2 linked regions of the Luteolibacter sp. LG18 genome follow. Each later gene encodes a partner of the first gene's protein in a complex. Links are inferred from orthologs where the notes say so. Each region holds a gene or a part of one and is shown in the gene's direction. Other genes may lie near its edges.

Region 1 (3,171 bases):
ACCGCTGCCGAAGGAGGCCGCGCCCGCGCCGCTGGTGCCGGGGCTGACGATGCTTTCGAAACTGCCGGCGGATGCGAAACCGGCGGAGCTGCCTCGTTTCCAAGGGGAAGTGTCTCCGGAAATGGCGGCCACGACGTGGCAGTTCCTCGTCGAGGTGGGGGAAAAGGGCCACGCGCTGCGGTGCGTGGCGCTGGATGGGGCGAAGCCGGACGGGGAGCAGGATGATTTCTCCCGCGCCCTGGGGACCTGGCTGTGCCAGGTGCATTTCGGTCCCGGTGCCGCCAAGGCGGGTTGGATCGCCGTGGAGATCCATTTCAGCCGCGTGCCGTGATGGAAGTGACCTTGTCCGAGTTCGTGCTGTGCGTGCTGCTGGTTTCCCTGGGGCTGGTGGGCCTGTTCACGCTGGTATCCCGGGTGTCCCGGCGCGGCGTGGAGCTGCGGGCGATCCGCCACCGGATCATCTGCCGGTTGTGCCTGCACCCGTTCGAGGACCACAGCTCCGAACGCACCCCGACCTGTCCGGCCTGCGGCGCGCTCAACGAGCGGGGGCGGGACCGGAGGCTCGGCTGACGCCGATCCTGAAAGAATAGGACCTATAAGACTTATAAGTCCTATAGGACCTATGTGTTTCGTGTGGAGAACGATGAACGAGGGGCCTTCGGGCCCTCCGGGCTTGCCTAGGCGGATTTCCGGCTCCATCGTGCGCCCGCGCCCAGCGCGCCCCTATTCATTATGAGCGAACGACGCGTCGTCATCACCGGCATTGGTTGTATTTCTCCCCTCGGCAACGATCTGGCCTCCACCTGGGATGGCCTGAAGAACGGCCGCAGCGGGATTGGTCGGATCACGCTGCTGGATCCGGAGCCGTTTGAGTGCAAGATCGCGGGTGAGGTGAAGAACTTCAACGCCGACAGTTACTTCAAGGCTCCGAAGGACGCGCGCCGTTCCGACCGCTACGTGCAGTTCGGCGTGGCCGCCGCGAAGCTGGCGATCGAGGACTCCGGCCTGGACACCAATGCGATCGACCCGCGCCGCGTGGGCGTGATGGTGGGCTCCGGCATCGGTGGCCTGGCCACGCTGGAGCGGGAGCACGAGGTCTGCCTGACCAAGGGACCGAAGCGCGTCTCGCCCTTCACCATCCCGATGATGATTTCCAACATCGCCAGCGGCATCATTTCCATGGAGCACGGCCTGCTCGGCCCGAACATGGTGATCGTGACCGCCTGCGCGACCTCGAACCACAACATCGGGGAAGCCTGGCGCATGATCAAATTCGGCGACGCCGATGCCTTCGTCTGCGGTGGCGCGGAATCGACGATCCTGCCGATGGGCCTCGCCGGATTCGCCAACATGAAGGCGCTCAGCACCCGCAACGACGACCCGGAAGGCGCGTCCCGCCCGTTCGACAAGGGGCGCGACGGCTTCGTGATGGGTGAAGGCGCCGGCGTGGTGGTGATCGAGGAACTCGAGCACGCCCTGAAGCGCGGTGCGAAGATCTACGCCGAACTCGCCGGCTACGGCGTGAGCGCGGATGCCTACCACCTCAGCGCGCCCTCCCCGGACGGTTCCGGCCCGGCCTACGCCATCCAGATGGCGCTGCGCCACGGCAAGCTGAACCCGGAGGATGTGGACTATCTCAACGCCCACGCGACCTCCACCGGTCTCGGCGACATCGCGGAAACCAAGGCGATCAAGCGCGCCTTCGGCGACTACGCCACCAACGGCCTGGCGGTGAGCTCCACCAAGTCGATGACCGGCCACATGCTCGGCGCGGCCGGCGGCATCGAGCTGATCGCCAGCGTGATGGCGATCCGCGACAATGTCATCCCGCCGACGATCAACGTGCAGGAGCAGGACCCGGAGTGCGATCTGGACGTCGTCCCGAACACCGCCCGCGAGGCGAAGGTGGATGTGGCGATGAGCAACAGCTTCGGCTTCGGCGGCCACAACGCCACCGTGGTGGTGAAGCGCTACGTCTGATCCGCCGCATGGACGCGCCGCTCTATCGCCACGCCACGGAGATCGCCTTCGGGGACACCGATGCGAGCGGCCTGATGCATTTTCCCAGCGTGTTCCGCTACGTCGAGGCGGCGGAACACGCTTTTTTGCGCGCGAACGACATCCATGTTTTCGACCGCGAGAACGGCGGCTGGCCGCGGGTCCATGTGGACTGCGACTACCGCCGCCCGATGTTCTTCGGGGACCGGATCGAGGTGCGGCTCGGCATTTCGAAAATCGGCGGCACCTCGCTGACCTGGGTGTTCGAGATCTGGAAGGGCGACGAATGCTGCGCCGCCGGATCGATCGTCACCGTGCGCGTGAACGCGGTCGGCAAGCCGCTGGAGATCGACGCGGCGACGCGGGCGGTGCTGGGGGGGGGCTGAAGGGGAGGTAGGGTCGCACCGCCGGGGCGACCGGGTCCAACGGTTGCGTCCGCTGCCAGCGGCGCGTCCCGTCCCTTTGTCTGTGGGGACGGAGTCTGGTTCGCGGACGGCGTCGTCCGCCCGGTCATCTCGGCGAGATGACCTACCTTTGCCGTTGCGAGGTGATGACGGTCTTGCCAGTTTCCAACATGGCCCGTCCAGATCGCGACTACCTTCCACATGACCCTCCGATGTGGATCGATCCGTCGCAGGAGGCATGGTTTGTGACGGTGTGTTGCGAGCCGCGCGGTCACAACCAGCTCGCATTTCCCGGCCTTTGGTCGCATCTACGGGAAAGCATCGAGCGTCGGAACGAGGGCGGTCAATGGCGGTGCTCGCTTTTTCTCGCCATGCCGGATCACGTGCATTTCATCGTGACTTTTCCCGGGGATTTTTACCTGAGGAAGACGATGGCGGAATGGAAGCGGTGGCATGCTTCACGGCATGGCATTCAATGGCAGCGCGGGTTTTTCGATCATCGTTTGCGGACGGAGGACAGCGGAGTAGAGAAGCGAAATTACATTCTTCAGAATCCGGTTCGGGCGGGATTGGTGGAGAAGACGGAAGATTGGCCCTATGTATGGGATTTGAGGACGGGCCGAAGGTAGGGTCATCTCGCCGAGATGACCGGGCGGTGGACGTCGTTCGCGGGATGAGCACCGTCCCCGCAGATAAAGGGATGGGACGCGCCCGTGGGAGCGGACGTGGTCCTTCGACTCGGTCGCCCCGGCGGTGCGACCCTACCTCC
Region 2 (3,040 bases), 5.0 Mb from region 1 along the record:
CGAACCGGCGCATCAGCGGGGTCGGTCGCTCGAGGAGTTCGGGAAAACGTTCGGAAAAGCCCATGGCCGGGGGCACCATGCCCCCCCGGGGGCGGCACGTCAAAGGCGGATGCGCCTCCCGAGCGGACTTGCCAATTTCCCCGATCACGGGTTTTCTGCCCGCGATCCGATGACCCAGCCCGAAAAGATCATCTGCAAGCCGACGCCGTGGTTCCTCCTGAGAGCGGTGGTGATGCTCGTCATGTTCGGCGTGTTCGCCTTCCTGTTCTACAAGGACGGCACCATTGGCTATCGCCGCCAGAACGCCTCGTATTATCTCCGCGCCGCCTTCATCAAGGCGGACCAGGAGTTCAAATCCAAGGGCCAGGGCCTGACTCCGGGCGAGTGGCGGAAATACGCCGAGGCCCAGGAGGTGGATTTCACCTGGAAGGACAAGCCGCAGGACGGATCGGTGCTGCCGCCGGAGGTCCAGCCCGGAATGAAGTGGCCGGAACCCCTCCGCGACGCCGAATTGATGAAGTCCAATCCCCAGTGGCAGCGGCTGTGGGAGGACTACTCGAAGAACTGGACGGCGTGGAAGATGGACGCCATTCCGCCGCACGAACCGCACGAGGCGGGCAAGATCCGCGAGCAGTGGGTGGTGTTCTGGGTTTTCTCCGCGCTCGCCGCCGTCTCCGCCTTTTACCTCATCCGCACTGTTGGACGCAGCATCACGGTGGATGGCGAATCCCTCCACACCGCGGATGGCAGGCATATCCCCTTCGCAGACCTGAAGCGCCTGGACCTCCGGAAATGGGAGGGCAAGGGGCTCGCGTTCGTCGATTACGCCGGTCCTGCCGGTTCCGGCCGGGTCCGCATCGACGGCCTGACCTACGGTGGATTCAAAAAAGAGCAGGGTGAGCCAGCGGAACGCCTGATGCAGCACCTGCGCGCGCGCTTTTCCGGAGAAGTCATCGAGTACGCGCCGGTCGCCTCGGGAGAGGTTGACTCCGCCAGCGGAACCGACTGAAATCGCCCGGAGACCCCCGCGGCTTTTCGAGGTTGCCAACCCCGGCCCCCGTCGTTAAGCAGCCCCAACGTCAACTACCAACCAAGCAGCACATGTCTGACAAAAGCATTGAAGACCGCGTGAAGGACATCATCGTCGACCAGCTCGGTGTGAGCGCCGACCAGGTGACCCTTGAAGCCAAGTTCATCGAGGATCTCGGTGCCGATTCGCTCGATACCGTCGAGCTCGTGATGGCTTTCGAAGAAGAGTTCGAAATCGAAGTTCCGGACGAAGAAGCCGAGAAGCTCCAGTCCGTGGGCGACGTTGTGACCTACGTCACCGCCCAGCAGGGTTGATCGTCCCCGTCTGACGCACTTTCCAAAAGGGCGGACTCCCGGGTGGAGTTCGCCCTTTTCATTGCAATCCGCGCGGAACGCCCGAGGTTGCGCCGCCCATGCACTCACCGGACGACATCCAGTATGCCATCGAGACGACCCGCGTCCTGCGCGAGCCGGACCGGCGGATCGACACGTTCGGGGAGACGCGCTTCGAGTTCCAGCTCCTCAGCGAGTTGATGGACCGCGCCGGTGAGGTGCGGATCCGCACCGGCCACCTGGAGGCGATGCGGCCGCGGATCATGCGTCCCGAAGCCTACCGGGAGATCGAGCTGGAGGGCTTCAACGACAATGCCCGCAAGCGGCTCGACGCGATGATGGAGAAGCTCCGCGCCGAGGGGAAGGACCTCGCCTTCCTGCAATACGGTTTCCAATTCCGCCGCAGCCAGGTCACCGAGGAGATCGTCCACGACTCGATCGAGGCCGTCCGCGACCGCGTGCTGGAGGACATCCGCCGGACGGGGAATCCCGCCCGTGCCGTCATCGAGGGCGTCGACGACGCCTGGGAGGTTTCGCTTTTCAAATTCTCCTTCGAGATGATTCTGCGCTCGCAGGCCATCAACGCGTTTGACTTCAAGCGCCGGGGCTTGCTCTGATCGCCCCGCGACACGCCATGCGGATCTGGACCTTCATCAAATTGCTCGCCGCGCTCGCCGTGCTTGGCGTGCTCGGTCTCACCGGTGGGTTGGTCTACCACATCACGGTGAAGCCGCTACCGTTCTTCTCCAAGTACGTCCCGAATCCCACGGACGTGGTGCCGAAGGGGCCGGACAGCGACGTCAGCAAGATGCTCGATTCCGCGGACATGCCGGACGTCGAGCCCGGCGAGGTGGCCTATCAGAAGGCCGTGGAGCTGGTGGCCATGGGAAATATCCCGGAGGCCCGGGAGAAGCTGGAGTCCGTGGTCAATGTCTATCCGTCCTCCGCCTCCGCCGCCGATGCCCGCCGGATCGTCGGCGAGATCAACCTGGATGAAATCCTGTCCCTGGATTTCAAGGAGAACAAGGTGACCTACGATGTGAAGAAGGGGGACTCCTTCATGAAGATCTCCGCCGCGACCAAGTGCTCGCTGGACTGCATCATGATGCTCAACGGCCTGACCGACTTCGGCGGCCTGCACCCGGGCGACGACCTGATTGTGATGCCGCTGGATTACCGGATTCTGATCGAGCCGCAGAAGAAGATCCTTTCGCTGTGGAAGCTGGAGCAGAAGGAGGGGCAGCCGCCGCTGGCGAAGTTCGTGAAGGACTACCCGCTCATCCACGTCCAGATCCCCTCGAACATGGCGGCCCAGAAGACCACCATCGACTCGATGTCCGCCTATCTGGACGGCAAGAAGCTGGCCCCCGGCAACAAGGGCTACCGCCAGTCCGAGAAAATCATCCGTCTGGCGAAGATCAATCTCCAGATTCGTCCGCTCGCCGGCGGCACCGACAAGGACGCCGCCATTCCCCGGGGCCTCTACCTGAAGCCCTCCGACATGGAGGAACTCTACATCCTGACCCGGGTCGGGAATGATGTGGAAATCCGCCCCGCCACCCGCTAGCCTCCCTCACGCCCATGCAGCTCCTGGAATTCGAAAAGCCCGTCGCCGAACTCGAACGCGAACTCGAGAAACTTCGCACGAAGGCAGCGTCACAGAATATCGACATGTCGG

What was found.
Region 2: the proteins of fabF (region 1) and llg_RS01960 are in contact, whole or in part, in a solved structure (PDB 6OKG), measured with the Escherichia coli proteins. The link is inferred for Luteolibacter sp. LG18 from one-to-one orthologs.

Annotation. Positions count from the first base shown.
Region 1 is NZ_AP024600.1:5,452,313-5,455,483, reverse strand. Bases 4-2,856 are described here. They hold fabF (beta-ketoacyl-ACP synthase II), read left to right. Parts: upstream 4-732; coding sequence 733-1,980; downstream 1,981-2,856. Other genes in these bases: llg_RS21680 (hypothetical protein), read left to right, coding at 2,615-2,856; llg_RS21685 (thioesterase family protein), read left to right, coding at 1,989-2,384; llg_RS21695 (hypothetical protein), read left to right, coding at 331-570; llg_RS21700 (hypothetical protein), read left to right, coding at 4-331. In the rest of the region: more of llg_RS21700, read left to right, coding at 1-3; more of llg_RS21680, read left to right, coding at 2,857-3,031. UniProt on the Escherichia coli protein: Involved in the type II fatty acid elongation cycle. Catalyzes the elongation of a wide range of acyl-ACP by the addition of two carbons from malonyl-ACP to an acyl acceptor.
Region 2 is NZ_AP024600.1:487,091-490,130, reverse strand. Bases 1-2,722 are described here. They hold llg_RS01960 (acyl carrier protein), read left to right. Parts: upstream 1-1,101; coding sequence 1,102-1,344; downstream 1,345-2,722. Other genes in these bases: llg_RS01950 (LysM peptidoglycan-binding domain-containing protein), read left to right, coding at 1,997-2,722; llg_RS01955 (hypothetical protein), read left to right, coding at 1,443-1,979; llg_RS01965 (hypothetical protein), read left to right, coding at 170-1,009; thiH (2-iminoacetate synthase ThiH), read right to left, coding at 1-64. Outside these bases: more of llg_RS01950, read left to right, coding at 2,723-2,929; llg_RS01945 (acetyl-CoA carboxylase carboxyltransferase subunit alpha), read left to right, coding at 2,944-3,040. UniProt on the Escherichia coli protein: Carrier of the growing fatty acid chain in fatty acid biosynthesis.